Regions from separate parts of the Streptomyces sp. NPDC021224 genome, predicted to be linked through region 2. Evidence: riboswitches for the same ligand, from Rfam matches in the RefSeq annotation. Region 2 holds a riboswitch; each other region holds the start of a gene.

Region 1 (7,672 bases), on a different contig from region 2:
GCACACAGCACGAGCGCGAGCAGCGCGGCGCGCCCGGTCAGCCGGTTGCGCCGGCCGGGTCTGCGGGCCGCCGCGGCGCGGTAGACCCGCGCGTGCGCCTCCTGCCCGATGGCCTTGAGCCGGGCAGCGGTGGAGAACCGATCCGGAGCCACGCCGTCGCTCCCCTCGTACGTCCCTCGGACTCGCGTCCCTCGCACGGGACGTTATCGCCCCTGGGAGGAACATACTGTCCCGTCGCCCGTACGCGTGTACGTCCCCGCCGGTGGAAGGGCACCGGACGGGGACGCGGCGCGTGCGGTGCGGTTCAGCCCTTGAAGCGCGGGAAGGCGCTGCGACCGGCGTAGACCGCGGCGTCGTCGAGGATCTCCTCGATACGCAGCAGCTGGTTGTACTTGGCGACGCGCTCGGAGCGGGCCGGGGCGCCGGTCTTGATCTGGCCGCAGTTGGTGGCGACGGCCAGGTCGGCGATGGTGACGTCCTCGGTCTCGCCGGAACGGTGCGACATCATGCACTTGTAGCCGCTGCGCTGGGCCAGCTCGACGGCGTCCATCGTCTCGGTGAGCGAGCCGATCTGGTTGACCTTCACCAGCAGCGCGTTGGCGGTGCCGTTGTCGATGCCCTTCTGCAGGCGCTCCGGGTTGGTGACGAACAGGTCGTCGCCCACCAGCTGCACCTTGGCGCCGAGCTTGTCGGTGATGGTCTTCCAGCCGTCCCAGTCGTCCTCGAACAGCGGGTCCTCGATGGAGACCAGCGGGTAGGCGTCGACCAGCTCGGCGTAGTAGTCGGTCATCTCGGCCGCCGAGCGCGACTTGCCCTCGAAGGCGTAGGAGCCGTCCTTGTAGAACTCGGACGCGGCGACGTCCAGCGCGAGCGCGATGTCCTGGCCGGGGGTGTAGCCGGCCTGCTTGATCGCCTCGATGATCAGGTCGAGCGCCTCGCGGTTGGAGCCGAGATTCGGCGCGAAACCACCCTCGTCGCCCAGGCCCGTGGACAGGCCGCGCGTCTTGAGCACGCCCTTGAGGGTGTGGTAGACCTCGGCGCCCCAGCGCAGCGCCTCGGAGAAGGACTCCGCGCCGATCGGCGCGATCATGAACTCCTGGATGTCGACGTTGGAGTCCGCGTGCGAGCCGCCGTTGAGGATGTTCATCATCGGGACGGGCAGGACGTGCGCGTTCGGGCCGCCCAGGTAGCGGAAGAGCGGCAGGTCCGAGGCCTCGGAGGCGGCGTGCGCCACGGCCAGCGACACGCCGAGGATGGCGTTGGCGCCGAGCGAGGACTTGTCGGGGGTGGCGTCCAGGTCGAACATCGCCTGGTCGATCAGCCGCTGCTCGGTGGCGTCGTAGCCGACGAGCTCCGGGCCGATCTGCTCGATCACGGCGAGGACGGCCTTCTCGACGCCCTTGCCCTGGTAGCGGTTCTTGTCGCCGTCGCGGAGTTCGAGGGCCTCGAAGGCGCCGGTGGAGGCGCCGGACGGCACTGCGGCCCGGCCGGTGCTGCCGTCGTCGAGGCCGACCTCGACCTCGACGGTGGGGTTGCCTCGCGAGTCGAGGATTTCCCGGGCTACGACGACGTCGATGGACGGCACGTTGTCTCCTTCTGAGATGTCTTCTCGTTTTTCCGGGACGAGCCTAACCGGCTCGCGTCCCCGGGCCGGTCCTCGGCCCGGCCCCTGAGACGGAAAACCGGCCGGGCGCGCGGGCGCCGCGAGGCGCGCCGCGCGTCCGGCCGGCCGGTGAGGGCGTGCGGGGGCTGCTCGCCCCCCGTCCCGGATCAGCCGAGGCGCAGGTGCTGGCCCGGGTAGATCAGGTCGGCGTCCTTGACGACGTCCTTGTTGAGCTGGAAGAGGTTGTGCCAGCCGCCCTTGACGTGGTGGCTCGCGGCGATCTCGGACAGCGTGTCGCCGGAGACGACGGTGTACGAGCCCTTGGCGCCGTGCCGCTGCCAGTCGGTGGCGGTGTGCTTCGCGGGCTTCGCGGCCTTCTTGGCCGGGGTGCTCTTGGCGGCGGTGGTCTTGGTGGTGGTCTTCGTCGTGGTCTTCGCCGCCGTGGAGCTGCTGGAGCTGCTCGACGAGGAGGACGACGAGGACGAGCCGCCGGGGTTGATGTCGGGGGCCGGGCCGCCCGCGGTCAGGCCGCCGGCCGAGGCGCACGCCCAGGCGCCGGGGCCCTGGAGGGCGAGGAGCTTCTCGGCGACCGCGATCTGCTGGTCCTTGGTGGCGAGGTCGGCGCGCTGCGCGTACTGCAGGCCGCCCGCCGCCTCCCAGCTGGACTGCGAGAACTGCAGGCCGCCGTAGTAGCCGTTGCCGGTGTTGATGTGCCAGTCGCCGCCGGACTCGCACTGCGCGACGGCGTCCCAGGTGGCCACGGAGGCGGCCGAGGAGGAGGTGGCGCCGATCAGCGGCGCGGCGACGGCGACGCCGGCAACACCGGCGAAAGTGGCGAATCGGACCATCTTCGAGGCACGACGGTGCTTACCCATGTGTGTATGTCCCTCACCGACGCCTGCGAGGTCAGCTGTCGGGTTCGGACGTGAGTTGCCCGGCCGGCACCGCGTAGGCGGATGCCCTGCTTCACCCCGAGCCGGACCCGTGGGGGCGGCGGCGGCTTCGTCGCGACGGCGCAGCGGGCTGCGCGGCACGATGCCGTCCGTTGCCTGGGTCCGGCGGAAAGACCGTGGGTCCCCCGCTCCTGCCTGCGGCGCTTTCGCGTCGGTTGCTCCCGTCGGGCGCGGCGGCAGGACTCGGCGTTCCGCTCCGGCGGGGCCCGCTGTGGCGAGCGCTTAGACGTTAAGCACACCGGACCGGATTGAACAAACACTCGCGTTTCGGACGCCAACTGCGGCCACGATGTCGGCCGCTGGACGAATCCGCAGGTCGGACGGGCCGCGACGGGGCGGGAGTCAAGGAGGCGGTCACAGGTTCGAGGAGAGGCTTGTCACATCACCCCATGGAACGGAAATCCCCTACGTCCTTTTTGTCACCAGGCATGTACGACAGGGGATTTCACTCCGGACGGCCGTACACCTCACCCGAGATCGATGGTCTGTCCGGGTTTGATGAGGTTTGGATCGTCGCCGATCGCCTGGCGGTTGACGTCGTAGAGGTGCTGCCAGCCACCGGGGACGTCGTGCGCGGCCGCGATCCCGGAGAGCGAGTCACCGGCGCCGATCTTGTAGACGTCCGTCGCCTTATGTGAAGTAGTGTCCGAATTGCCGCCGTTGCCCTGGTCGTTGGCCTGGCCGTCGTCCGCGGTGCCCGCGCCGGTGTCCCCGTCCGTGGCGCCCGGAACGACGGCGGTCGTACGGGTACGGCTCGCCCGGTCGGCCGCGGCCAGCTCCTCGTCGGTGGGGCTGTACGGGCGCGCGTGGCGGCCGGAGCCCGCCGTGGGCGTGCCGGGGTCGGCGGGGGTGGCGGACGTCGCCGGGGCGGAGGGGTCGGTGGCCGGGGCGGTGGGGGTGACCGCAGGGGCGCTCGGGTCGGTCGGGGTGGGGCTCGCCGTGGCCGGGGGCGCGGGGGTGCCCGTGCCGGTGCCGGTCGCGGGGGTGCCGGGCGTCGTGGGTGCGGCGGGCGTCGTGGGCGTCGCCGCCGGGGTGCCGGGGTCGGCGGGGGCCGTGGGGGCGGTCGGGTCGGCGGTCGTGGTGGGCGCGGGGGTGGCGGTGGAGCCGTCGCCGTTCCCGTTACCGCCGCCGTTGCCGCTGTCGTCGCCGGCGGGGTCGTCGAGCAGGCCCGTGCCCAGCTCGCAACCGGGGAAGGCGTCGGGGCCGAGGGCGTCCAGGACCTTCTCGGCCACCTTGATCTGGTGGGCGCGGGAGGCGAGGTCGGGGCGCGGGGCGTAGAGCAGGCCGCCGTAGCGGACCCATGTGTCCTCGGTGAGCGAGAGGCCGCCGAAGACGCCGTTGTCCGAGGTGGCGTCCCACTGGCCGCCGCTCTCGCATATCGCGACCTTGTCCCACGTGCCGCCGTCCGCGGCCTGCGCGGCCCCGGCACCCGCGACCAGCAGGGGCAGTGCGAGTCCCGCACCGGTCGCCGCCACAGTCACCACGGCCGCGGGGGCCTGGCGGGGGCGTCGGTGCCTGCCGTTGGCGGAGAGCATACGGTCGCCTTTCATCGGTGCCGTCGCGCGCAGCCTTCGCACGCCTCGCGTTGACCGCAGAACGTAGCGGGGTTGGCCAACGGATCACAAGTCGATGTAGCGGTCGTCACGTCGCGGTCACGAGGTTGACGACGCGTCAGTTCTGCTGCGGCGCCTCGGGGGTGAAGGCCACCGGCAAGGTGCGCAGGCCACGCATGATCAGGCCGCCGCGCCACCGCAGATCGCCGGGATCGGCGGCGAGCCGCAGGTCCGGCAGCCGGGTCAGCAGGGTCGCGAGCGCCGTTCTGGCCTCCAGCCGGGCGAGCGGCGCGCCGAGGCAGTAGTGGATGCCGTGGCCGTACCCGAGGTGCGGGTTGTCCCGCCGGGCGAGGTCGAGGCGGTCGGGGTCGGTGAAGCGCTCGGGGTCGCGGTCGGCGGCCGCGAGCACGACCAGGACCGGGTCGCCCTGGGCCACGGCCACGCCGCCGATCTCGACCGGCCGGGTGGCGTAGCGCCAGGTCGCCAGCTCCACGGGGCCGTCGTAGCGAAGGAGTTCCTCGATCCCGGTGTCCAGCAGGCCGTGGTCGCCCGACGCGAGGGCCTGCTGGAGGACCGCGCGCTGCCCGGGGTTGCGCAGCAGCGCGTAGGTGCCGTTGCCGATGAGGTTGACGGTGGTCTCGAATCCCGCGAAGAGCAGCACGAAGCACATGGCCGCGGCCTCGTTCTCCGTCAGGTGCTCGCCGTGGTCGGAGGCCCGGATCAGACCGGCGATCAGGTCGTCGGGCGGGCCGCCCGCGGCGCCCGCCGCCAGTTCGGCGCGCTTGCGGTGGATCAGCTCCGTCAGATACGCGCGCATCCGCTTGACCGAGCGCGCCACACCGCCGCGCGGACCGCCGCCGTGCCGGATCATCATCCCGGCCCAGTCCCGGAAGTCGTCCTGGTCCTCGGCGGGGACACCCAGCAGGTCGCAGATGGCGTAGATAGGGAGCGGGAAGGCGAATTCGTGGATCAGGTCCGCCTCCCCGCGTGCCGCGAAGCCGTCCACGAAACGGTCCGTCAGCTGCTGCACCCGCGTCCCGAAGCCCGCCACCCGGCGCGGGGTGAAGGCCTTGGAGACCAGGCGGCGCAGCCGGGTGTGGTCGGGCGGGTCGATGTTCAGCAGATGCGTCATCAGATCCGCGCTGCGCTCGCCCGGGATACCGGTCTTGCCGCGCGCGCCGGGCGACTCCGCGTGGTGCACCGGGTTCTTGCTCAGGCGTGGATCCGCCAGCGCCTCGCGCGCGTCGGCGTAGCGGGTGACGAGCCAGGCCTCGACCCCGCTGGGCAGCGTCGTGCGGTGGACGGGCGCGTGCTCGCGCAGCCAGGCGTAGGCGGGGTAGGGGTCGGTGGCGAACTCCCAGGTGAAGAGCTCGGGCATGGCGGCGCCGTCGGTCATCCCCCGACCGTACGCGACGCGCCCGTGTGCGGGATGCGCCCCTGTGCGGGTGCGCCCGCCTGCGGGACGGGGCAGCCGTGCGCGTACCCGCCGCCGCGGCGGCTACGGCTCCCGGGGCCCGTTCCGCCCGGCCCGCACCTCCGACTCGGCGGCGCGTATCGCCGTACGGTAGCGGCGTGCCGCGTGCCGCAGGGCCGCCTCGGGGTCGATGCCGGACGACTGGGCGGCGGCCGCCTCGGCCAGCAGGTGGTCGCCGAGCGCGCTCTCGTCGTCGTAGAGCGGGGCGGGCGGGGTGACGGGCAGCGGGAGCCCGGCCTGCCGCGCCCTCCCGGCGAGCTTGGCGGCCAGCGCCAGAGCCGGCGAGGCGAGCGGCACCCCGTCCGTGACCGACTCGCGGGCCTTCTCGACGCCCTTGAGCCGTACCCAGTTGGCCTGCACCTGCTCGGGCGTCTCGGCGACCTCCTCGCCGAAGATGTGCGGGTGGCGGTGGACCAGCTTGTCGACCAGCCCGGCCGCCACGTCGTCGATGCCGAACGGCTCGTCCGGATCGCTCTCGGCGATGGCGGCGTGGAAGACCACCTGGAGCAGGACGTCCCCCAGCTCCTCGCGGACCGCCGCCCGGTCGCCCTCCTCGATCGCCTCGACCAGCTCGTACATCTCCTCGATGCCGTACGTGGCGAGATCCTCGTGCGTGCGCAGGCTGCTCCAGGGGCATTCGGCCCGGATCCGGTCCATCACCTGGACGAGATCCAGCAGCCGCGCGCCCGGCAGGTCGTACGAGCCGGGCAGCAGCTCCAGGTCGGGCATCTCGACCCGGCCGGACCCGCCGAGCGCGGCGAGCTCCGCGGTGACCGCCCGGTCGCCCTCCCCGCCGCCCGGCGGCAGATAGACCACCGTGCGCCCCCCGGCCGCCGCCTCCACCAGCTCACGGCCGGTGGGCGCGGCGATCTCCACGGCCACCCCAGCCTCGCGCAGGAAGGGCAGCTGCGGATGCCCGTCGTCGGGGCACAGCACCCGGTCGGCGCCGCGCAGCACCTGCCAAGCGGGCCAGGACAGCTGCCCCGGGGCCACCCGGTGGCTGGTGGTGAGCAGGACCAGCCGGCCGGCGCCGCCCGTGGGGGCGGTGCCGGGACCGGCGGTGGAGTCGGCAGCGGAGTCGTTCACCCCTCGAACGTACCGCGAGGGTCCGACAACGGCCTCACGCGACCGGCGCCGCCGCGGCCGGGGGCTTGGTGATCACCCAGGCGTCGGAGGTGTCGCCGATGCTGGCCTTCTTCTTGTCCCAGGTGCCGTAGCGCGGGTTGACCGTCACACCGAGCTTGTCCGCGGTCTTGGTGAGGATGCCGAGCAGCGCGGTCTGGCCGCCGTCGCTGCCCGGCTGGTAGCCGAGGCTGGAGATCAGCTTGCCGAGCAGCGCGTTCGTCCGGAAGTAGGTGTCGGCCTCGCCGGGCGCGATGCCGAACTGCTGGAGCAGCGCCGCGTTCAGCGCCTGCTCGCTGCCGCCGAACTGCTCCAGCGCGGCCGCGCGGTCCTGCTGTGCCTCCTCCTCGGAGACCGTCACACCGGCGTCGTCGGCGGCCCGCTCGATGACGGCGGTCTGCACGAGCATGGTCAGCGTCTGCGTCGACAGCTTGGTGCTGGACGCGAGCAGCTGGGCGCTCTGCGGGGAGGCCTCCTGCGCCGCGCGCACCTGGTTGACCTTCGACTGGAGCGAGGCCACGGTGATCCGCTGGTCGCCCACCACGGCTGCGGCGCCGGTCCGGTCCGGGCCCGATCCGCACGCGGTCAGGGCGGGCGATGCCAGCAGCAGCGCGGCTGCGGCGATCGAGACGGCGGCGGTGCGGCGGCGGACCATGGGTGCCTCCCGGCAGGGGAACAAGCCTCACGATGCTGATGTGATGATCGAGCACGAGGATATTGATCCCGGACCGCCGATATCCAGCACTCCGCACCACAGGATCCGCACAGCCCGCCCGCGCCGGCCGCTCCCCCGCCGCCCCACGGCCCGTGTCACCGCCCGGTTCCCGCAGGTGCGGACGGCATTCCGGACCCGGCGCCGTCAGCCCGTGGGCAGCCGCTCCGCGGGGCAGCCGCCGAGCACCTTGCGCATGGCGTCGCGCTCCGCGGAGGTCACCCACAGGCCGTACTTCTTCTTCACCGCGACCTG
Region 2 (7,672 bases):
GGCGACGAGGGCGACGCGCTCCAGGAACTCCGCCAGCGAGCCGGGCTGCTCCTCGCCGCGCTCCTGCTCGAACTCCAGCGCCACCGCGGCCAGCTCCTGGAGGTTCTCCACCCGGGTCTCGTCCTGCGGGTCGGTGGAGGCCTGGAGCTCGGCCAGGTAGCCCGTGCGCTCCAGCACGGCCTCCAGGACGACGGCGGGGCCCGCCCCGGACTCGGCGACGGTGCGCAGCTCGTCCATCAGCGTGGTGAAGCGCTTGACGGCGTTGGCGGAGCGCGCGGCCATGCCGTACGCCTCGTCGACCCGGCGCAGCGCGGCGGCGAAGGAGATCTTCTCGCGGGCCGCGAGCGCCTCGATCATCGCCTCGGCGCGCTCGCCGATGCCGCGCTTGGGCACGTTGAGGATCCGCCGCAGCGGGACGCCGTCCTCGGGGTTGGCGAGGACGCGTAGGTACGCGAGGACGTCCCGGACCTCGCGCCGCTCGTAGAAGCGCACGCCGCCGACGACCTTGTAGGGCAGGCCGACGCGGATGAAGACCTCTTCGAAGACCCGGGACTGCGCGTTGGTGCGGTAGAAGACGGCGACGTCGCCGGGGCGGGCGTCACCGGCGTCGGTGAGGCGGTCTATCTCGTCGGCGACGAACTGGGCCTCGTCGTGCTCCTGGTCAGCGGTGTAGCCGGTGATGACGGGGCCGTCGCCGGCCTGCGTCCACAGGTTCTTTGCGCGGCGGCCGGCGTTGCGCTCGATGACGGCGTTGGCGGCGGACAGGATCGTCTGGGTGGAGCGGTAGTTCTGCTCCAGCAGGATCGTGCGGGCCTGCGGGTAGTCCTCCTCGAACTGGAGGATGTTGCGGATGGTGGCGCCGCGGAAGGCGTAGATCGACTGGTCCGCGTCACCGACGACGCACAGCTCCCCCGCCTCCTCGCCGGTCCCGACCAGCTCGCGGACCAGGGTGTACTGCGCGTGGTTGGTGTCCTGGTACTCGTCGACGAGGACGTGCCGGAAGCGCCGCCGGTAGTGCTCGGCGACGTCCGGGAAGGCCTGGAGCAGGTTGACCGTGGTCATGATGATGTCGTCGAAGTCGAGCGCGTTGGCCTCGCGCAGCCGCGCCTGGTAGAGCGCGTACGCCTCGGCGAGCTTCTTCTCGAAGCTGTTCTCCGCCTGCCCGGCGAAGGTCTCCTCGTCGACCAGCTCGTTCTTGAGGCCCGAGATCTTCGCGCTGAAGGACTTCGGCGGGAACTGCTTCGGATCGAGGTCCAGGTCGCGGCAGACCAGGGCCATCAGCCGCTTGGAGTCGGCGGCGTCGTAGATGGAGAAGGACGACGTGAAGCCGAGCACCTTGGACTCGCGGCGCAGGATCCGCACGCACGCGCTGTGGAAGGTCGACACCCACATCGCCTTGGCGCGCGGGCCCACCAGCTCCTCGACGCGCTCCTTCATCTCGCCCGCGGCCTTGTTGGTGAAGGTGATCGCGAGGACGGAGCCGGGGTGGACGTCCCGGGCGGCGAGCAGGTGGGCGATGCGGTGGGTGAGCACCCGGGTCTTGCCGGAGCCGGCGCCGGCGACGATGAGCAGCGGCCCGCCGGAGTGCTCGACGGCGGCGCGCTGCTGCTCGTTGAGCCCCTCCAGGAGCTGCGCGGGATCGGTCGCGGGGCGCGGGGCGCCGTTGCGGTAGTACGCGTCGCGCTCACCGCCCGGGGCGCCGCCGCCGAACTCGTGGTCCTCCGGGGGCGGCGGGGCGTCCGGGTCGGCGGGCTCGGGGGCCACGTGCAGACCGGACTGGAGGCCGGCGAGGAAGTCGTCGTCAAAGAGGCTGCTCATCGCCTCCCGAGTCTAGGCGGTGGCAGCGACAGCGCGGTCCGGTTCGGCCCCCTTTCCCCGTAGCTCGCGAATCACACACCGTGAGAATCGGAATTGATTACGAAAAGGTATCGGGGCCAACCGGACACCGGCCTTCCCCTGGCTGCGCCACTTGGTTACGGTGCCGCACCAGGCAGCGTCCGAAAGGAGTCCGTCGGGCATGGCGACACACCGCAAGTCCCGCACCGCGATACTCAGCACCCCGGGGCCGCGCACGGCCGTGGGGCTGACGACCGCCGCGCTGGCCACCATGACCATCTTCGCGGAGGCGGCGGCCGCCGCTCCCGGGGCTCCTTCCCCGCAGCCGTCGATCGCCGAGGTCAAGGCGAAGGTGGACACCCTCCAGCACGACGCGGAGGTGGCCACCGAGAGCTACAACGGCATCAAGGAAGCCACCAGCCAGCAGAACACGAAGGTCAACACGCTGCTGGCGCAGGCCGCCCAGAAGACGCAGACGCTGAACGAGTCCCGCCGCCAGCTGGGCATCTACGCCTCCGCCCAGTACCGCAGCGGCGGCGACGACTCGACCGCCACCTACCTGCTGGCGGCCAGCCCGCAGGATCTGCTCGACCAGCGGCATCTGACCGACCTGTTCGGCAAGCGGCAGAAGGCCGCCGTCGAGAACTTCCGGGTGCAGCAGGCCGACGCGACACAGAAGCGCATCCAGGCCGCGCAGGCGCTCCAGACGCTCACCGCGAAGCAGGCGCAGCTCAAGGCCGCCAAGGCGGACGTGGCGAAGAAGCTGGGCGCGGCGCAGAAGCTCCTCAACAGCCTGACCGCGCAGGAGAAGGCGCGGCTGGCGGAACTGGAGAAGAAGCAGGCGGAGGAGGCCGCGAAGAAGGCCGCCGCCATCGCGAAGGCGGAGGAGGCGAAGAAGGCGGCCGCGGCCAAGCAGGCCCAGCAGGCCGGTTCCACGACCACCACGTCCTCCGCCGCGAACTCCTCGATCGCCGACAAGGCCATCGCCTTCGCGCGCGACCAGATCGGCGAGCCGTACGTGTGGGGCGCGACCGGGCCCAGTTCGTGGGACTGCTCGGGCCTGACGCAGGCGGCGTACAAGGCGGCGGGGGTGACGCTGCCGCGCACCACCGGTGAGCAGGTCACCGTCGGCACCCGGGTGTCGCAGTCCGACATGGAGCCCGGCGACCTGGTCTTCTTCTACAGCGACCACAGCCACGTCGGCATCTACATCGGCGGCGGCAACATGATCCACGCGCCGCACACGGGCACGGTCGTGAAAATCGCGCCGATCACCGAAATGCCCATCTACGGGGTGGTCCGCCCCTACTGACACGGGAGCGAGCGGTCACCAACCGTAAGATCACAAAGCGATTTCGGTCACGTTCCGATCCAAACTTCCCAGACTCGGGGGAGTTTGACTACCGTAACCCGCTAGGTGATGCGTTCTCCGCCGGTGACGGCACCGGCAGCGCATCGCCTCCGCTCAATCCGGCCCCAGGCCGGAACCGGGGACCCACCAAGCACACTTGGGGTGAATCGGACACGGTGCCGCACGGCACCGCACCGTAGGGCCAGCCTTCCCGGCCCGAACCCGTCAGCTAACCCGGTCGGCGGTTCACGGAAGGAGTCGCCTTCGTGGCGTCGCACCGCAAGCCGCGTCAGAGCCTGCTGGCCCTCACCGCCCCCCGCGCGGCGGTCGGGGTCACCGCCGCGGCCCTTGCCTCGGTCACCCTGCTCAGCGAGAGCGCCAGCGCCGCGCCCGCCAAGCCGAAGCCGTCGATCGCCGAGGTCAAGAAGCAGATCGACACCCTCAACGAGCAGGCCGAGGTGGCGACGGAGGCCTACAACCAGGCGGTGGAGAACACCAAGGCGCAGCGCACCAAGACCAACACGCTACTGGCCGAGGTCGCCGAGAAGACCGAGCAGATGAACGCCACCCGGCGGCTGCTGGGCCAGTTCGCGAGCGCGCAGTACCGCGACGGCGGCATCGACCCGACCGTCCAGCTGCTCCTGTCCAGCGACCCGGCGGGCTTCCTGGACCAGTCGCACACGCTCAGCCAGCTGTCGGCGAGCCAGACCGCGGCGCTGAAGAACTTCCGGACGCAGCAGGAGCAGGCCTCCATCCAGCGGTCGCAGGCCACCGCGAGCCTCGCGCAGCTCACCACCGCGCAGCAGCAGCTCGCGACGCAGAAGAAGACCATGGAGGACAAGCTCGCCGCGGCGCAGAAGCTGCTCAACAGCCTCACCGCCCAGCAGCGCACCCAGGTCGCCAACATCCACAAGGGCTCGTCGTCCAAGACGGACTACACCTACTCCGGCCCCGCGAGCGGCCGGGCCGCCGCCGCCATCCAGTTCGCGCTCGCGCAGCGCGGCAAGCCGTACGTGCGCGGCGCGACCGGCCCCGGCTCGTACGACTGCTCCGGGCTCACCCAGGCCGCCTTCCGCGCGGCGGGCGTGACGATCGGGCGCACCACGCAGGACCAGATCCACTACGGGGTGCCCGTCTCCAAGGCCGACCTCCAGCCGGGCGACCTGGTCTTCTTCTACTCCGGCAACTCGCATGTCGGCATCTACCTCGGCAACGGCCAGATCGTGCACGCCCCGCACACCGGCGCGGTCGTCGAGGTCGCCCCGATGAGCTGGATGCCCTTCTCGACCGCGCGCCGGGTCGCCTGACCCCCCGGCACCGCGCCGCCCGCCTCCGCAGCCTGACCGCGCCCCCTGCCCCGTACCGTACGTCGGTCGTACGGAACCGGTTCCGGGGGATCCGGTCAGGCTGCGGGCATATGCGGGCGGGTCACCCGTCGAACAGCGGTCGGAAGCGGGCAGAGCCGACCGGATGAGGTCAGTCCCGGTCAGCGCGCCCCTTTTCCGCCCCCGGCGGGTCTAGCGTCGCTCCTCAGGTGGCCGACACCCCACTGCCGTCCCGGCTCGTGGACGGCATCGGCCACCCCCGCCGAAGGCCCGGCGGCGTCCTGCTCCCCCGTGCAGGCGCCGCCGGGCCGTTCCCTGGAAGGAGTGACGGCCGCGATGGCCTCACACAGTCCCGCCGGCAGTCCCACCGGCCCCGCCGCGCACCGCAAACGCCCCCCTTTAGCCGGCGGCCCCGCCGCGACCACCAAGCGGGTCGGCGTCACCCTGGCCCTCGCCTCGGCCGCCTCCGTGTCCCTGCTCGGCGAGACCGCCCACGCCGAGCCCACGCTCACCCCCGACCAGGTGCGCGCCCAGGTCGCGACGCTCTATCAGCAGGCGGAGCAGGCCACGCAGGAGTACGACGGCGCCAAGGAGCAGGCCGACCGGGCGGACACCCAGGTCACCGCCCTCCAGGACGAGCTGGCCCGCAAGACCGCGGCGCTGAACACCACCCGGGACGCGCTCGGCAGCCTCGCCGCCGCCCAGTACCGCACCGGCGGCCTCGACCCGCTGCTGCAGCTCGCGCTCAGCTCCACGCCCGGCAGCTACCTGGAACGCGCCGCCTTCCTCGCCCAGGCCGGCACCCGGCAGTCCGTGACGCTGCGGCAGCTCGCCGCCCAGCAGCGCGACATCGCCGGCACCCGCGCGCAGGCCGCCGACAAGCTCGCCGCGCTGCGCGGCGCGCAGGCCGCCGTCGCCGCGCACCGCCGCACCGTCACCGGCAAGCTCGCCGCCGCACAAGCGCTGCTCGACCGGTTGACCGCCGCCCAGCGCGCGGCCCTCGCGGCGGACGAGGACCCCCCGGCGCAGGCCGCCCCCGCCTCCCCCGGCCCGCACGGCGCCGCCACCGCGCCGCTCCCCTCCGTCGCGGCGCCCTCGGCGCGCGCCGCCCGGGCCGTGGCGTTCGCGTACCGCGCGCTCGGCCTGCCGTACGTGTGGGGCGCCACGGGCCCGCGCGCGTACGACTGCTCGGGCCTGACGCAGGCGGCGTACAAGGCGGCGGGCGTGTCCCTGCCGCGCACCACCTACACCCAGATCAACGCGGGGCAGCGGATCTCCCGCGACCAGCTCCAGCCCGGCGACCTGGTCTTCTTCTACTCGGGTGTGAGCCATGTCGGGATCTACATCGGCGGCGGCCGGATGATCCACGCCCCGCATCCCGGTTCGACGGTGCGGATAGCGCCGATCAGCGAGATGCCCTTCGCGGGCGCGGTGCGGCCGAGCTGACACGGCGGGACACGGGACTGCCGGCCCGGTCGCGTCGCGACCGGGCCGGCAGGGGTCCGCGTGCTAGGGCGTGTCCACGGGTGTCACGTACAGCCCCGCGGCCGTTCCGCGGGATCTTGCCCGGCCGAGCGCCGGCCGCCACAGGACGACGCCGTGCTCGCGCTCCCATCCCCGGGCGGCGCGGGTCTGCACCGCGAACACCGCGAAGAGCAGCGGCAGCAGCAGTACCAGGAACGGCACGTGCAGCCGCCAGACGCCGAACAGCGCGAACAGCGCGCTGCCCAGGCCCACCGCCACGGCGTCCAGGGCGAGCCGCCGCCGGACGGCGTCACGCCCTCCCCGGTCCTGCCGCCCGTCCGGCAGCCCTTCGGCGGGGACGGCCGCCGCGTAGCCCTCGGCCGTGCGGCGCCGCGCCCCCGCGCGGAACTGCGCGAACGGCATGATCACCAGGTAGAGCCCCAGCACGACGAGTTGCCCCGTCAGGTTGAAGGCGTCCCAGTCCTGGTCGCGGCTGCCGACCGGCAGTGCCACGGCGAGGCCCGCCGCGGTGCCGGCCACGCACCCGGCGGTGATCCACCGGGTGTGCGCCACCAGCGGCACCAGGAAGCCCGGTTGCCTTTGCGGGCGTTCCGCAGCGGAAACCGTCATCGGTCCCCCTCCTCCGTTCTCGTCCCGTGCCCGGTCTGCTCGGTCTTCTCGGTCTGCTCGGTCTTCTCCGTTGTCGTCGGTGTCATTGTCCTGCTCATCCGAAGAGACCACCGAGTCTCTTGAATCCCTTCGCGACACCGCCGACCCCCTTGACGATGCCGCCGGCGACCGAGGTCCCCATCTTGTTCGCCACCTTCCCGACGGGTGACGCCGCCAGTTCGGGGGCGAATCCGATGCCGGTGAAGATGAGCAGCGCCTGCACGGAGGACTTCACGCACGCGGTGCCGAACCCGTTGCGGCAGTTGTAGTACGCCTGGTAGCCGTTGGCCACGATCTGGATCCCGGTGTAGACGGCGATGGCCGCCCCACCGCACACCGCGCCGCCCTCGGGGCCGACGACCGAGCAGAAGAGCAGCCCCGCGGCGGCTCCCGCGATGGCCACGTTGGCCGCCGAGTTGAGCTTGTCCGCGACGTCGTTCTTGTGCGGCATCTTGACGGCGTCCTTGCACTGCGCCGCCGAGCTGCCGCCGTCCAGGCACTTGCCGAACTGCTGGATCTGCGCCGAGTACTTGCCGCCCGCGGTGTCCATCCAGTTCCTGAACGTCTTGTCGTCCAGGTTGCCGCCGCCGGTGTACCCGAGGTCCTTGCTCAGCCAGTCCTGCGTCTTGCTGTCGACGGAGTTGCCGCCGCTGTTGCCGCTCTTGGTGTGGTACGAGGCGGAGGTGGCGGTGTGGCTCGCGCCCGAGTGGTGCCGGGCGTCCTGCTCCTTCTCCTTCTGGGTGCGGTGGTCGCCGCCGTCGCCCTTGCCCTTGCTGGGGGTGTGCGGGCAGGCCGGCTCGTCGCCGAAGCCGCAGGCCAGGCCGTCGCCGGTGGGGTCGGCGAAGGTGACGGGGTTGTCCGCGCCGTACGCGTAGCCGTTGAGGGTCTGCGGTTTGTGACCTCGACCCGCTTGCCGCTCTGCGCGGCCCGCTGCGAGGCGGTCTCCGCCGCGGCGAGCACCGCGACCACCGGTCTGAGCAGAGAAGGGGACGCTGCGGCGAAATCCGCCGGCCTTCAGCGCAGGGTG
Region 3 (7,672 bases), on a different contig from region 2:
TCGCGGTGCTGTCGCTGCTGTCGGAGCACGCGGCCGACGGCCCGCTGCTGTGCGTCGTGGACGACGCCCAGTGGCTGGACCGGGCGTCCGCCGACGCGCTGCTCTTCGCGGCCCGGCGGCTGGACGCGGAGGGCGTCGCGATGGTCTTCGCCGCGCGCGACGGCGAGGGGGCCTTCCCCGCGCCGGGCCTGCCGGAGCTGCGCCCCGCGCCGCTGGACGAGACGGCGGCGCTGGCACTGCTCGCCGAGCGCGCCGGGCGGGACGAGCCGATGGCGGACGTGCTGCGCCGCCGGGTGCTGGCCGAGGCGCAGGGCAATCCGCTGGCGCTGCTGGAACTCCCGGCGGGGCTGCGGGACGCGGGCGGCGCCGTGGCCGGGCCGGGCGCGCTGCCGCTGACCAGCCGGCTGCAACTGGCCTTCCACGGCAGGGTCAGCCATCTGCCGCGGGCCACCCAGACGCTGCTGCTGGTGGCGGCCGCGGACCACACCGGCGAGCTGGGCACGGTGCTGCGGGCGGCCGGTGAGCTGGGCGCGGGCGTCCCCGATCTGCCGCCCGCGCAGGAGGCCGGGCTCGTCACGGTGGACGGCACGCTGCTGCGTTTCCGGCATCCGCTGGTGCGGGCCGCGATCCACCAGCGCGCGTCGCTGCCCGAACGGCTCGCCGCGCACCGTGCGCTGGCCGACGCCGCCGACCCCGAACGGGACGCCGACCACCGGGCCTGGCACCTCGCCGCCGCCGCGACCGGCCCCGACGAGGCGGCGGCCGCGGCCCTGGAGCGCACCGCGGGCCGCGCCCGTGAGCGCAGCGGCCACACCGCGGCCGCCGCGGCGTACGACCGCGCGGCCCGGCTCAGCACCGATCCGGCGGCCCGCCTGCGCCGCCTGCTGCTCGCCGCGGAATCCGCCTCGGAGGCCGGTGAGATCCCCCGCGCCCGCACCTTCGCCGACGAGGCCGCCCGGCTGGCGGCCCGGCTGTCCGCGACGGCGCCCCAGGATGGCGGGGCCGAACAGCTCGCCGTCGCACGGACGTTGCACGTGCGCGGGCTCGCGGACTTCCTGGAGGGCGACTTCCCCGCGGCCCACCGGCTGCTCATCGAGGGGGCGGCGCTGGCCGCCGAGGGCGATCCGACGCGCGCGGCGCGCATGCTGGTGCAGGCCTCGCACACCGCGTGGTACCTGGGCGGCGACGCGGTCTTTGACACCGTGGCGCGCCTGGACGCGCTGCGGCTGCCGCCGGACGCGCCCGTGACGCCGGTCGCCCGCTTCCTGGTGGACGCGCTGGGCCGGAGCGCGGCCGGGCACGTACCGCCGGACCTCGGGGCGGCGGCGGCCGCGGCGCGGGCGGCGCACGGCGGACGGGTCGAGCCGGGGCATCTGGTGATGCTGTGCGGGGTCGGTCTGACGCTCGGCCAGGACGTGCAGGCGCACGAGCTGACCACGGTGCTCGCGGCCGAGGGCCGGGAGAGCGGCGGGGTCGGACGGCTCACGACGGTGCTGTTCTTCCGCGCCGAGGCGGAGATCTTCGAGGCGCGCTTCGAGGACGCGGCGGCGACCGCCCGCGAGGCGCTGCGGATCGCGGCGGACACCGGCCAGCGGCAGTGGGTGAGCCAGCTCAGCAGCGCGCTCGCGTACGTCGCCGCGGTGCGCGGCGACCAGGAGGAGTGCCGCCGAAGGGTGGACGCGGCGCTCGCGGGCGGCTCGGGCACCGCGATGCCGCCCGGCGCCCCGTGGGCGTACTGGTCGCAGGGCCTGCTGGAGCTGGGGCTCGGCCGCGCGCAGGCGGCGCTGGAGCGGCTGTCGCTGCTCGGCGAGGAGTCGGTGCGGCACCACATATCGGCCACCCGCAGCATCCCGGACCTGGTGGAGGCGGCGGTGCGGCTCGGGGTGCCGGAGCGCGCGGACGCGTCCTTCGCCCGCTTCGAGGCGTGGGCGGCGCGCTCCGGGCAGGGCTGGGCGGCGGCCCTGGTGGCGCGCTGCCGTGCGCTGCGCGCGCCGGAGGCGGACGCGGAGGCGTACTACCTCGCCGCGCTCGACACGCACGACCCGCACCGGCGCGCGATGGAGTCGGCCCGCACGAGCCTGCTGTACGGGGAGTGGCTGCGCCGGGCGCGCCGCAAGAACGAGGCCCGGGTCAGGCTGCGCACCGCGCTGGACGTCTTCGAGCGGCTCGGCGCGGCCCCGTGGGCGGAGCGGGCACGCGGTGAGCTGGGCGCGGCGGGCGGGACGCTGCCCGAGGCGGGCCGGGAGACGGCGCCGGTGGACGCGGAGGCGGGGCTCACACCGCAGGAGTCGCAGATCGTCCGGCTGGCGGCGGAGGGCCTGTCGAACAAGGACATCGCGGCCCGGCTGTTCCTGAGCCCGCGGACCGTCGGCTACCACCTGTACAAGGCGTACCCGAAGCTCGGGGTGGCCTCCCGGGGCGAGCTGGCCGGGCTGTTCGGCTAGCAACGCAACGGCGGGTGCCCGCCCGGTCGCGAGGACCGGACGGGCACCCTGGGGGCCGTACCGCCGGGGCGGCGGTCAGACGGTGACGCCGTGCGACGCCAGGTAGGCGACCGGGTCGATGTCGGAGCCGTAGTCCGGCGTGGTGCGCACCTCGAAGTGCAGGTGCGGGCCGGTGACGTTGCCGGTGGCGCCGGAGATGCCGATCTCCTGGCCCTCGGTGACGGTCTGGCCGACCGAGACCACCGGGCGCGTCAGGTGGCCGTACAGGGTGTACTTGCCGTCGGCGTGCTTGATGATCACGTCGTTGCCGTAGGCGCCGTCCGCGCCGGCGTGGACGACGGTGCCGGCGGCCACGGAGTGGACCGGGGTGCCGCTCCAGACCAGGAAGTCGACGCCGGTGTGGTGGCCGGAGGACCACATGCTGCCGCCGGTCTTGTAGCCGGTGCCGATGGCGGCGTCGCCGACCGGCTTGGTCCAGCCGGTGTCGGCCTTCACGGCGGCCGCCGGGGCGGCCTTCTTCGCCGGGGCGGCCTTCTTCACCGGGGCCTTGGCGGCCGGTGCGGCGGCCGGGGCGGTGTTCAGCGTGAGGTGCTGGCCGGGGTGGATGATGCCCGGGTTGGCGCCGATGACCTTCTTGTTGGCGTCGTAGAGCGCCTTCCAGCCGCCCTTGACGTGGTGCGTGGTGGCGATCTTGGCGAGCGTGTCGCCGCGGACCACGGTGTAGTCCTGCGCCTTGGCGCTCGCCGCGGCCGGGGCCTTGGCGGGCTCGGCGGCGGACGCGGACTGGGCGACGCCGACGAGCGGGATCGCCACGGCGGCGGCGCCCGTGCCGGCGACGACGCAGACGCGGGTGAGGCGGCTGAGCGAGCGGGGCTTGCGGTGCTGACCCTGTGCGGGCATGGGGATTCCTCTCCTACGCCTGCGAGGTGAGCTGTCGGGTTCGGGCTGGAGATGCCCGGCCGCGGCCGTGGTGCGCGCTCCGGTCAGGTGCGCGGCGGTACGGCGGCACGGCTTCACCCCGAGCCGGCCGGGAGTCGTCCCGGACGGCGGCTTACCTTGGGTCCCCCGCTCCTGCCCTTTGCAGCTCGGATGGTGCTGCGCCCGGGCGGCGGCAGGATTCGGCGTTCCGCCCGGCGGCTGTCGCGGACGTCCGGCCCGCGGTAACGGCGAAGCTAGACGACCCCGCGAGCGGCGGGCAAGCAAACCCGGCATGCCGCCCCATTCCGCCCTTACCGGCGGTCACAGGGCGCCACCCGCGCGATCCGCTGCGTACCCGTGACGGTGACCGTCCGCCGACCGGCGCAGCACCCGCCGCGACATTCGGCCCCCGGCGCGAACAGCGGGTGCGCGACCGGGGCGGGTACCGTGTTCGGCGGGTGACACCGGACACACAGTTCGCCCGAGGTGACCCGCATCACCGTGAAATGTCCGATATGCAGGCCTATTTCACTTCTGGGCGACTTGTTGGCAATGCCCCGGTCAGAACGTCCCCGGTGCCCCGCCGATCCGCGCGTCGAGAGTGCGGCTGAGCCGGTAGCCGACCGGCCGGAAGCCGACCCCGGGCCAGTGGCCCGCCGCCAGCGGCGAGGAGGAGTGCCAGCGGGCCGACATGTAGCGGTGCCCGTTGTCGTACGCCCAGGCCAGCGCGGTGGCCAGCAGCACCCGGCTGATGCCCTCGCCGCGCGCGGCCGGTTCCACGTACGCCTCGGCCAGTTCCACGCACGACTCCGGTATCACCGGGTCGGCGACGGCCGGGACGACCACGACCATGGCGATCTCCTCACCGCGGCGGGAGGCGATCCAGGCACCGCACCGGGGGTCGGCGAGCGCGTCGGTGTAGCGCAGCCGGAGCGCGGCGAGCGCCGCCTCGGGCTGCGGCTGGAAGACCGCGGTGCCGCGCTGCCGCCGCGACGACTCGGCGGCCATCCGCCCTATCTGCGGCAGGTCGCCGGGCCCGGCGCGCCGGATGGCCAGGCCCTCGACCCCGCGCGGCTGCCGGCCGCGCGCCTTGACCGCCATCAGCCCGTGCACCAGCTCGCGGCCGAAGCCCAGATCCGCCCAGGGCGCGGTGGCCACCTCGCCCGCGGGCACCTGCACGTAGTGCACCAGCCGCCGGTCGGCGACCAGCCGCTCGGCGATCCGGGCGTAGAGCGAGCGCAGCACCTCGGTCTCCCGCCCGCCGGGCAGCGCGTGGCCGCCGTACGGGACGAGCGCGGAGCGCGGGTGGGTGCGCAGGCCCGCGGGGTCGTCGGGGGCGAGCGTGACGGGCTGGGCGGCGAGGTAGCCGATCATGTTGCCGTCACCGTCGAGCGCGCGGCAGGCCTCCAGGCCGGGCACCGCGTGCAGCGGGCCCACCAGGTCCTCGCCGCGCACCGGCCCGTCGGCGAGCCAGGACCGCTGCGAGGGCGGGCGCCGCGCGCGGGCGAACCAGCGGTCGTAGCGCTGGACGGCCAGGGGTATGTGCTCGGGAGTCAGCGGCGCGGTGGCGACAGTCATGGTGGTCGAGGACGCTAGCGGGGCGCGGCCTTCGAGGGCAAGGCGCAGCCTGGTCACGACGCTCACCCGGGCTGCCCGCCCGTCCACGCGGGGTGCCGCGGGTCGTCCGCGCGGACGGTGACGTCGGCGGTCTCCTCCGGCAGCACCTCGTCGGCGTAGCGCGCGAAGGCCGGCAGCGTCCAGCGCTCCTCCTCCTGCGTACGGCGGGCGAGCGCGGCGGGCGACAGCCGCAGGTGCACCGTCAGATCCAGCGGCAGGCCCTGGCCCAGCAGCAGCGCCCCGTCCAGGACCAGGACGCCGCCGGGCGGCAGCTCGACGTAGTCCGCGCGGGTGGCGCGGTCGGTGCCCGGGTCGCGCAGCGACGGCAGGGCGCGCCCGCTGCCGTCGGGGCCGAGCGGGTCGAGGACCTCGCGGCGCAGCGCACCGGTGTCCAGCCACAGCTGGTAGTACGCGTCGACGTCCTCGTGCCCGTACTCCAGCCGCAGCGACGCGGGCCGCCAGAAGTCCGCCGCGCGCACCCGCAGCACCGGGTGGCCGAGCGGCGGGAGCGCGGCGGCCAGGTCGTCGGCGAGGTCCGCGGGGCGGGCGGCGGGCGCCCCGTCCACGGCGACCCGCCACCACGGTCCCTCGGGCGGGTCCTGCCCGGCGATCTTCCCGGCGAGGGCCTCGGCGAGCCGGGCCCGGCTGATCGGCGTGAACTGCACGGGCTCATCCTGCCGGAGCGGGCCGCGGCGCGGGCGGGCGGGCCCGGGTCACCCGATCGGGCGGGACGCCCGCGCACCCGCACCGGCGCCACCCGCGTGATCCCGGGGCACCGGCCCACTCCGATGGGCGAAATTCTCTATAAATCACCCATGTGCCGCCGCGCGCGATTCCTGACTTTTTGTGACCCTGGAGGCACTCATGGTGACCGTCCCCATCACCCAGGAGAAAGCCCATGATCCTGTCCATGTCCGGTGTCGTCCTGCTCGGCATCATCGTCTTCCTGTTCTTCCGCAAGGACGGTCTGAAGATGTCCCACGGCATCGTCAGCGCCCTCTTCGGCTTCTACCTCGCGAGCACCGCCATCGCCCCGAGCATCACGGCGGGTGGCGCGAGCCTGGCCAGCCTGCTGGGCGGGATCAAGATCTAGGGCCGACGGCACACGTCATCCAGGACCCGGGAGCGCGCCGCTCCCGGGTCGCTCGCGGTCCCCTCCCCCGCCGCACCCCAGCACATCCCCGCCACCCATGGAGCAAGCCGTGTCCAGGCGCCCCCTGCCCAGCATCCTGACCAGCCGTCCCGCGCTCGCCCGCGGCCGCGACCTGGCGCGTACCGCCGCCGACGGCGCCTCGGACGTCCTGCACCCGGTCATCACCATCGGCCGCGGCATGCGCCGCCAGGCGGCCTGGGCCGGCGGCTGGTGGGGCCGCACCCCCAAGGACCGCCGCGGGCCCGCGCTGCTGCTCGCCGCCGCCGGGGTCGTGGTCCTGGTGATGATGCCGTACGGGCCGCTGCTCGCCCTCGCCGCCGTCCTCGCCTCCGCCGCCTGGATGGGCCGCGACCGCGCCGCCCGCACCCCCGCGGGCCCCGGCGAGGCCGAGACCGCCCGGCTGCGCGCGCTGTACGACGCCCTGGTGCCGTACCTGTCCGACCCCGCCGACCCCGCGCCTCTCTACACGTACGACGGCGGCTGGGAGAAGGCCTTCGGCTCCTACACCTTCGAGGACGGCCGGCTCGTCCGGCTCGAACTGCGCTACCCCGCCTACTTCACCGACGGCGAGGCCGACGCCAGGGCCCGCGTCGAGCAGCTGCTGCACGCCAAGGCCGGGCGGGGCCGCGAGTACCGCTTCGACTGGAACGAGGAGGACAACCGCCTCGTCCTCACCGCGCTGCCACCGCTGGCCACCGACATCGCGGTCCAGCGCTTCGTCACCGCCCCCGGCGAGACGGTGCTCGGCTTCACCGACCCGGACGCCGTCGCCCGCACGCTCCCGGTCACCGGCGACGGCGTCCCCGAGCCGCGCGACGCGCCCCCGGTCCTGTGGCGCACCGGCGCCCGCTCCACCGAACCGCACCTGCTCGCCCTCGGCCAGCCCGGCACCGGCACCACCGGCCTGCTGCGCTGCGTCGCCCTCCAGGCCCTCGCGGGCGGCGACGTCGTCGTCGTGGACGGCAGCGGCACCGGTGAGTACGCGTTCCTCACCGGGCGGCCCGGCGTCCTCGCCGTCGAGGACTGCGTGCTCGGCGCCGCCGCCACGCTCGAATGGGCCGCGCACGAGACGGAGCGGCGGCTCGTCGCCGTCAACCGCGCCCGGCAGGAGGGCCGCCCGGTCGAGGAGGACGCGCGCCGCCCGCTGTGGATCCTCGTCGACCGGCCCACCGCGCTCACCCAACTCGCCCTAGCCGAGGGCCGCCCCGACCCGCAGCTGCTGCTAGACGTTCCGCTGCGGCACGGACGCGCCGCCAACGTCGCGGTCGCCGTCGCCGACCAGCTCGACGCGACGGAGGGGCTCGCGCCCGTCGTCGTCGCCCACACCCGCGCCCGGGTCGTGCTCGGGCGGCTCGCCCCCGAGCACGTCGAGGCGGTGCTCGGGGCCGCACCGGACAGCACGCCCGCCGCGGACGTCCCGCCCGGACGGGGGTACGCCCGGCTCGGGACCGGGCCCGTCCTCCGCCTCCAGGTGCCGGCCGCACCCGACCCGTACGACGTGGAGAGCTGCGCCGCTCACCGCGAGGCCGTCCTCGCCCTC
Region 4 (7,672 bases), on a different contig from region 2:
CCGCACAATTGGGCCCCATGAGCTTCCCTCTTCCGCATGCGCTGCGGTCGCTGACCCCCCATGTCCACGCCTGGCTCCCGGACGGCCACGCGACGTGGGGCATGGCCAACTGCGTCGTGGTCACCGGGCGGGGTACGGGCCCGGGTCCGGGCACCGCGCTGCTGGTCGACACCCCGTACACCGCCGACATGACCCGGCAGCTCCAGCGGCTCGTCGCCGGGCTCGGCGACGGCGGCGCGGGCGGGGACGGTTACCTGGTCCGTACCGTCGTCAACACCCACGGCAACGGCGACCACTCGTACGGCAACGGGCTCTTCCCGGGCGCCGACGTCGTCGCCACCGACGCCAACGGCGAGCACCTGTGCGCCGAGCCGGAGCCCGCCGTGCTGGCCGGGCTGGTCGCCGCCGCCGACCCGGCCACGCCCATCGGGGCGTACATGCGGCGGCACTTCGCGCGCTACGGCGACTTCGGCGGGGTCACGCCGCTGCACCCGAACCGTACCTTCAGCGGCGAACTGGACCTGGACGTCGACGGGGTGGCGGTGCGGCTCATCGAGGTCGGGCCCGCGCACACCGCGGGCGACCTGATCGTGCACCTGCCGCAGGAGGGGGTGGTGTGCGCGGGTGACGTCGTCTTCAACGAGGACCACCCGGTGCACTGGGCGGGGCCGCTGGAGTCGGTGCACGCCGCGTGCGCGCGCATCCTGGAGTGCGACCCGCGGATCGTCGTACCGGGGCACGGGCCGGTGATGACGCCCGCGGACGTACGGCGCTACGCCGACTACCTGCTGGACCTGCGGGAGGTCATCCACCGCGGGCACGCGGCGGGCCGCCCGCTGCCGGTCCTGGCCGCGGACCTGCTCGCGGCCGACCCCTACCCGCAGTGGGGGCTGAACGAGCGGATGGCGATCCTCGCGGCCGTCGAGTACCGCGCCCTGGACGGCGTCACCGACCGGGCCGACCTCGTCGCCCTCGTCGGCCTCGCGGCGGGTTTCGCGACCGCGACCGGGACCGCAGAGGCAGAGGCAGAGGCAGAGGCGGAGGACGGCAGCGGCGGACGGGAGCGGGCCGCCGCGGACGGCGGGGCGGCGGCGGGCGGCGGCGCGGGCAGCTGACCGTACGGGCGGCGGGCCGGAGCAGCGGCCGCGGGGACGATGCCGGGCCGTGGGCTGGAGATGCCGACGGCCCCGGCGTCGGGGGGGGTGAACGCCGGGGCCGCGGCGGCTCCTGGGGGCCGGGAGCGGGCGCCGAGCCCGTGCCGTGACCGTACTCCTGCGGTGTTTCCGTCGTGCGTCCGCGGCCGCTTCCGCGCCTGCTTCCGCGATCCGCTTGCGCGGTCCGTCTCAGCGTAGTGCTTCCGCGTGGTGCTTCCGCGTCATGCGCGCCGGACGCCGCCGGTGGTGTCGGGGGCAGGACGGGTGCCCGCCCTCCGATACCTCCGAGCCTATGCCCGTGCGCCTAGTTTATGCGCGGATATCCGTACGTGCGTGCGTTTCGGCGTGGTGTTTCGCGCCGGATTTCAGACGGCGACGTCATGGCCGTGCAGCCACGGCACCGGGTCGACCGGTGCACCGCCGCCGGGGCGTACTTCGAGGTGCAGATGCGGGCCCGGCACATTGCCGGTCGCGCCGACCCGGCCGATGGTGTCGCCCGTGGTGACGCGGCCGCCGGTGGCGACCATCGTCGACAGGTGGCAGTACCAGAGCTCGGTGCCGTCGTCGAGCCGCAGCACGACCCGGTAGCCGTACGAGCCCGCCCAGCCGGCCGAGGTGACCGTGCCGGTGTGGACGGCGTGCACCGGGGTGCCGGTGGGGGCGGCGAAGTCCTGGCCGGTGTGCGTGGCCCACATGTTGCTCGACTCGCCGAAGGCGTTGGTGAGCGTGTACGAGGCAACCGGCTTGACGTAGGAGGCGGCGAGCTTCGCCAGCCGCTCCGCCTCCGCCTGCGCGGCGGCCTCGGCGGCGGCCTTGGCCTTCGCCTCTGCCTCGGCCTTCGCCGCGGCGGCCTGCTCGCGCACCTTGCGGGCCGCGGCCTCCTTGGCCGCCTGCTCCGCGGCGACCCGCTCCACGGCCTCGCGGGCGCGGCGCTCGGCGTCCGCGCGCTGCTGGGTGACCTGGGCGATGATGCGGCTGCACAGCGCCTCGCCGGGGTCGGCGGCCTCCGCGGCGGGCTCGGCGCACGGGGCGTCCTCGGCCTCGGCGGTGCGCGGGGCGGCGGGGGCCGCGGTCGCCGCCCGGGTGACGGCGGCGGGGTCGTACGACGGGGTGCCGACCGCCACGTCCGGCAGCGGCACGGCGGGGGCGGGGGCGGGGGCGGGAACCGCGGCCGGGGCGGCGGGAGCCGCGGGCACGGCGGGCAGGTCCGGAGCCGCTATCGGCGCGGCGGCGGCGGGGGGCTCGGCTGCGGCGGCGACGCCGCCCGCGCCGACCGCGGCCATCGCCGCCATGCCGAGCACGGCGGAACCGACGCTCGCCGCGCCGCTCAGACCGGCACCCAGGCCGCCGCCCAGCCCCGGGAGCCCGCTGCGCTGCCGGGGCAGGCGCGGCTGGCTGCGCGGGCCGTCACCCGGGAGACCGTCGCCCGGGAGGCCGTCGGCGTCGGGCCGGGGGGAGCCGGCCGGCGCGGGGGCCTCGGGGGCGGGGACTGCGACGGCTGCCGGGAGCGGTTCGGCGGAGCCGGGGAAGCCCTGGTAGGAGGGGACTTCGGGGGTGACGGGAGTGACGGGGACGCCGGGGAAAGCACCGGGGCCGTCGGGCGAGAAGCGCTCGCCGGGCTCTCCGAAGTGCCACTGTCCGGTCGGTTCTGCCACCGGAGTCGGAGCGTAGGCAGGCTGGTTGGACGCCACGGGGGCGCACTCCTTTCCTTCCTTCTCGCCTACCGGGTTAGCTGACGGGTTCGGAGCAGGAAGGTCTCCTACGGACGGCCTGACGGCCCCCCGATTCACCCCATTGGACCCCTTCCGTGGTGACGGAAGGGCGGGTCCCCGGTTCCCGCGGACGGGATTCGGCAAGCGCACGGTGCCGCCTGTCGGCGGCAGTGACGACCGCGCTGCGTTATCGAACGTTAATAGAGCCGGACGGGTTTTCCAAGCCGAACCGAAGAGTTGGGGGTGGGAAGCAATCGGGCAGGGTATACGGAGAGGGGAGGAAGCGGACACGCGGCGTGGCCGGGCAGTGATGTGAGTGTTCGCCAGTTGTTACCGGGAGGGGGAGGCGTGATCACGCGCAGTGAGGGTTCGATGACCCGTGCGGCAGCGCTCGGAGGGCGCGCCGCAGCAGGTACGGGCGCACGCGGGGCGGGCACGGCGGGCGCGGCACAGGTACGCCAGTGGTCTGGACCTGTGCCATTTCGCGAATCCCTTGGCATGTCAGGGGCGTGAGCCGCACGATGGGCGGGCCCCATGTCTTTGTCATGCACTCGTCCATACCATGACGCCTCAGGGAGCCCTCGATGCATCGCCCCAACCCCGGCGAGCCCAGCCGCCGTTCACTGCTGCGCGGCGGACTCGGACTCGGCGCCGCCGCCACCGCGGGCCTGGCCGCCGACCTCTGGCCGGCCGCCTCCGCCCCGGCCGCCACACCCGCCGCGAACCGCGCCGCCCGCGCCGCCGCAGCCGCCGTCGACTACCCGTCAGCCACCTGGGCGCCGGCCAGCACCGCCAACTACACGGCGTCCAACCGGCCCACCAGCTACCCGATCCAGATGGTGGTCATCCACGTCACGCAGGAGACCTTCGCCGACACGATCACGCTCTTCCAGGACCCGGCGCACGCGGCCACCGCCCACTACGTCGTCCGGTCCGCCGACGGGGCGATCGACCAGTGCGTCCGCGAGCACGACATCGCCTGGCACGCCGGGAACTGGGACTACAACACCCGCAGCATCGGCATCGAGCACGAGGGCTGGGTCGACCAGCCGTCGTACTTCACCACCGCGATGTACCACTCCTCGGCGGCGCTGACGGCGGCGATCTGCGACAAGTACGGCATACCCAAGGACCGCGACCACATCATCGGCCACGTCCAGGTGCCCGGCACCGACCACACCGACCCGGGCCCCAACTGGGACTGGGTGCGCTACATCCGGCTCGTCAACGGCGTCTGAGCCGGACGGTCGCGGGCGCCGCGGGGCCCCGCCCTCCCGGACCGGCCCGGGTCACAGTCGTCACGGGCCGGGGGCGTCGAGGGGCAGGTCGAGGGGGAACAGGACGCTCAGCCGCGGCAGCCGCCGGGCCGCCTCCTCCTCGTCAAGGGCGGACCAGCGGCGCCCGGCCGGGTCGGAGCCGTCCACCGGTACGGGCGGGGCGCCGGCCCTCCGCCCGCCGCCCGGGGCGGGCCAGGAGCGGCGGGCGCCGCGGACGGCGGCGTAAAAGGCGTCGCCGAAGTCCTCGGAGGGGCCGGTGGCCAGCTCGTACGCGGCGAAGCCGACCGTGTCCAGGGCGGGCCACACGGGGCGGTCGGCGGCGGGCCAGGACGCGCGCGGGCAGGCGGACAGCCGCAGCACCTCGGGGGCGTAGGCCAGCACGTCCGGGTCGTTCGCCGCGGCCTCGAAGACGGCGCGGCCGAGGCCCATCATCCAGTGCTGGAAGGAGCGGAAGGTGTCGTCGGAACACCAGCCGCCGAAGATCCGGTCGGCGGCGGCCCACAGGTCCCAGGTGCGGGCCAGGTCGGTCAGTTCGTCGAGCCAGGCCTGGAAGGCCACGATCTCGTCGCCGGTGCGCCGCGCGAGGCCGTCGCGCAGACAGGCGTCGCGTTTGTCGCTGCCCCTCCCGTGCTGCCGGGAGTCCTCCAGGAGGGCCCAGAAGGAGTCGCTGTTCATGGAGGTTGACTATGCCAGGGGCTTCTGACGACTCCAATTCGCTTGTCAGGGACGGAAGTTGACGTCGCACGCTGGGCGGGCGGCTGTGACGCGCGGGCCGCGGGTGGTTCCGGATCCGGGGCGGCCGCGGGCTCTCCCGCACCCGGCCGGGGCGGGACGAGGGCCTGCCGGACGCCGTGTCCGGTGACCCTCGCCACACGCGCCACACCGCGTCCGGCACCCCGGGCGAGGCCGTACCGGCTGCGCCGCACGCACCGTGTCCGGTGCGCCGCGCCATCTCCGTCGCGCCGCACCGCGCCGTGTCCGGTGCGCCGCGCCCGGCCTCGCCGGGAGCCCGTGGTGCCACTCCGGCAGCGCCCGGCCTGGGGGCCCGAGCCCTGCGTCCCGCAGCCCGGGACCGTACGGGCGGACCGTCGTCCACAGGGTGTGGACGGACGGGTCGCGCCCGGGTCGGCGGCGGTGGGGCCGCCGGTACGGACCGGGGGCGGGACGGAGGGGTCAGGCTCTCCAGAGCCAGGCGAAAACGGCGGCGCACGTGCCCATGGTGACCAGGATGGCGATCAACCGGACCGTCAACTCAGGGGCCTCGATGGCCCGCTGCACCGTTCGCCACAAGCCATTCGTGATCATGGCTCACCTCCCGCTACGGCAGGTGCCCCGCGCTGAAGTGGCAGGTCACCCGCCTTACTCACAACGGTGATGCCCCACCAGCCCCAGCGCCCACGCCGCTCCGCCCGATTCACCCGACTGGCGGAACACGATCCACCGTTCGGCGGTACGCTCCGGCCGCTGCGACCGTGCGCCGGAGCCCGCGGTTCCCGCCGGTCCGACCGCCCGCGCCCCTTCGCGCCGTGATTTCCGGCCGGCCACCGGACCTGCGGTCCTGACCGGGCCGAACGCCCCGCCGACCGTCCGTTCCGGCGTCGGCGACCGGTGGGTGCCCGGCTCGAAGCCGACACTCCACCACCGTGTACCCCGCACCGTAAAGGCTCGCGGCCAAACATACAAACGAAGCGCATAAGGGCGGGATTTCGCGCTCGGCGTGCGCCCCGCTCCTTTTCCGCGTACTCATTCATCCGCGGTCGGAAATCATCACCGCGGACACCTTCCGTCATCCGTTTCCGAAAGCAACCGGCGAATTGCTTTCAAGCTCCCTCTTCTTTCCCTCGTTCGGGTGACCTGCGCACCTTCCCCTGCTCTACCGTGTTCGCGCGCGGGCCGGCGAGGGCGCCCGCGCGCACCGAGATGAAATGGGGACATCGATGCTCCGGCTTTTACGTTCCTTTTCTGCGCCTCCGGCGCAGACGGTGAGCCGCAGATCCCGCCGGTTCGCCGCTCGCGCAGGAGTCGCCCTTTCGGCGGCGCTGCTCGCGGCGGCGGCCGGCTCCACCGCACCGGCCACGGCCCACGGGGGCGGAGGCGGCGGAGGCACCCCGCCACCGCCCGACGGCCCGCTGGTCAAGACCGTGCAGAACGCCACCAGCCCCGGCCGCATCCCGGCCGCGCACGGCGACACGCTCGACTGGACCGTCACCTACAAGGGCACCCCCACCCCCGGGACGCCCGCCACCATCACCGACCCGATCAGCGCGGGCCAGACGTATGTGCCCGGCTCGCTGCACGTCCCGCCCGGCTGGGCCTCCGGCTGGTCCACCGACGGCAGCACCTTCACCGGCACCGACCAGGGCGCCGCGACCACCGCGGTGCGCGGCACCAGCCCCGCGGACACCGGCGGCGGCACCGCCGTGAGCGGCGACCTGCTGCCACCCGTGCAGGCGGCAGCCCGCGCCACCGGCGGTGACGGCTTCACGCCGATCCTCTACCGCGCGCCCTCCGGCGACGTCGAGGCCTGGAACATCTACCACCACACCGGCCCCGCCAACCCGCTGGTGGTCTGCAACGACCTTTCCTCCGGCCAGCCCTGCGCGGGCGGGCCCTGGCCGCGCCCGCTCAACACCACGGCGGGCCCGCTCGGCAGCGGCGGCACCGGCGACGTCTTCACCACCCTCACCCCGCAGTACGTCCAGGACCCGCACCGCCCGGGAGTCGTCTACTACCCGGCGGTCGCGGCGCACTCGGTCGGCGCGGGCTGTCTGGACCTCGGCGCCCGCGCCAACTGTGGTTACGTCGCGCTGGAGTCGTCCACCGGCTCGCCCAGCGCCGCCAACGGGCTGGCCGGACTCGTCACACCCGGCGACGGCAAGGCGTACGGGGTGTCCAGCACGGGCGAGGTGCTGTGCCTCGACATGGCCTCGCAGAGCCCGTGCACCGGGCAGCCCTTCGCCGCGATCGTGCCGCCCAACCACAACGCGCCCGGGGCCACGTACTCCCTCTACCAGGGCGGCATGACCGTCGCCGGCGGGCGGGTCTACGCCTCCTCCTCGCCGCAGAACGGCGGCACGCCCACCTCGCTGGGCTGTTACGACCCGGCGACCGGCGCGGTGTGCGCGGGCTGGACCACACCGCACCCGGTGACGGCCGACCCGAACGCGTACACCTACAACGCCTTCGTCTCCTACGACACCGCGGGCGCGCCCAACGGCGTGTGCTCCGCCGTGACATCGGGCAGCGCACCGGCGACCGGCTGCTTCACGCTCGACGGGGGCGCGCTCGCCGCGCCCGCGACCGGGCTCGGGCAACTGTCCCCGGGCGTGCTGGTCTTCAGCCCGGAGGTCGTCAACACGGGCACCGAAACCCGCAGTTACTTCGCCGAGTGGGGCGGCCCGCTCCCCGGCAACACCACCTGCTACAGCTGGACACACGCCGCGCCCTGCGCCGGATTCCCGGCCGCGGCCGGCCACCCGGCCGTCAACGGCGGCGTCACCCGCGACTACGGCTACGCCTACGACGCCAC

The links. A riboswitch is a leader RNA that binds a small molecule or an ion and turns the genes downstream of it on or off. The one in region 2 is predicted to bind cyclic di-AMP.
Region 1: another riboswitch for cyclic di-AMP. It lies ahead of ACH4PY_RS08360 (transglycosylase family protein); the one in region 2 lies ahead of ACH4PY_RS21715 (NlpC/P60 family protein).
Region 3: another riboswitch for cyclic di-AMP. It lies ahead of ACH4PY_RS13025 (peptidoglycan DD-metalloendopeptidase family protein); the one in region 2 lies ahead of ACH4PY_RS21715 (NlpC/P60 family protein).
Region 4: another riboswitch for cyclic di-AMP. It lies ahead of ACH4PY_RS05395 (M23 family metallopeptidase); the one in region 2 lies ahead of ACH4PY_RS21715 (NlpC/P60 family protein).

Annotation. Positions count from the first base shown of each region.
Region 1 covers NZ_JBIRPW010000002.1:708,816-716,487, reverse strand. The annotation lists gene ACH4PY_RS08370 (septum formation initiator family protein) at 1-152, opposite strand, end outside; gene eno (phosphopyruvate hydratase) at 305-1,585, opposite strand; gene ACH4PY_RS08360 (transglycosylase family protein) at 1,771-2,478, opposite strand; cyclic di-AMP (ydaO/yuaA leader) riboswitch at 2,484-2,612, opposite strand; gene ACH4PY_RS08355 (transglycosylase family protein) at 3,024-4,091, opposite strand; gene ACH4PY_RS08350 (cytochrome P450) at 4,228-5,505, opposite strand; gene ACH4PY_RS08345 (nucleoside triphosphate pyrophosphohydrolase) at 5,608-6,669, opposite strand; gene ACH4PY_RS08340 (SurA N-terminal domain-containing protein) at 6,704-7,360, opposite strand; gene ACH4PY_RS08335 (HNH endonuclease family protein) at 7,565-7,672, opposite strand, start outside.
Region 2 covers NZ_JBIRPW010000008.1:176,843-184,514, forward strand. The annotation lists gene pcrA (DNA helicase PcrA) at 1-1,818, opposite strand, end outside; gene ACH4PY_RS21710 (NlpC/P60 family protein) at 2,018-3,148, shown strand; cyclic di-AMP (ydaO/yuaA leader) riboswitch at 3,289-3,447, shown strand; gene ACH4PY_RS21715 (NlpC/P60 family protein) at 3,454-4,494, shown strand; gene ACH4PY_RS21720 (NlpC/P60 family protein) at 4,849-5,958, shown strand; gene ACH4PY_RS21725 (hypothetical protein) at 6,022-6,606, opposite strand; gene ACH4PY_RS21730 (hypothetical protein) at 6,701-7,195, opposite strand; gene ACH4PY_RS21735 (hypothetical protein) at 7,299-7,520, shown strand; gene ACH4PY_RS21740 (transglutaminase-like domain-containing protein) at 7,660-7,672, opposite strand, start outside.
Region 3 covers NZ_JBIRPW010000004.1:317,030-324,701, forward strand. The annotation lists gene ACH4PY_RS13020 (ATP-binding protein) at 1-2,444, shown strand, start outside; gene ACH4PY_RS13025 (peptidoglycan DD-metalloendopeptidase family protein) at 2,520-3,344, opposite strand; cyclic di-AMP (ydaO/yuaA leader) riboswitch at 3,348-3,540, opposite strand; gene ACH4PY_RS13030 (GNAT family N-acetyltransferase) at 3,924-4,940, opposite strand; gene ACH4PY_RS13035 (uridine kinase) at 5,003-5,644, opposite strand; gene ACH4PY_RS13040 (hypothetical protein) at 5,878-6,072, shown strand; gene ACH4PY_RS13045 (hypothetical protein) at 6,182-7,672, shown strand, end outside.
Region 4 covers NZ_JBIRPW010000002.1:46,072-53,743, reverse strand. The annotation lists gene ACH4PY_RS05405 (XRE family transcriptional regulator) at 1-21, shown strand, start outside; gene ACH4PY_RS05400 (MBL fold metallo-hydrolase) at 18-1,115, shown strand; gene ACH4PY_RS05395 (M23 family metallopeptidase) at 1,520-2,809, opposite strand; cyclic di-AMP (ydaO/yuaA leader) riboswitch at 2,857-3,019, opposite strand; gene ACH4PY_RS05390 (N-acetylmuramoyl-L-alanine amidase) at 3,451-4,104, shown strand; gene ACH4PY_RS05385 (DUF4240 domain-containing protein) at 4,165-4,818, opposite strand; gene ACH4PY_RS05380 (hypothetical protein) at 6,126-7,672, shown strand, end outside.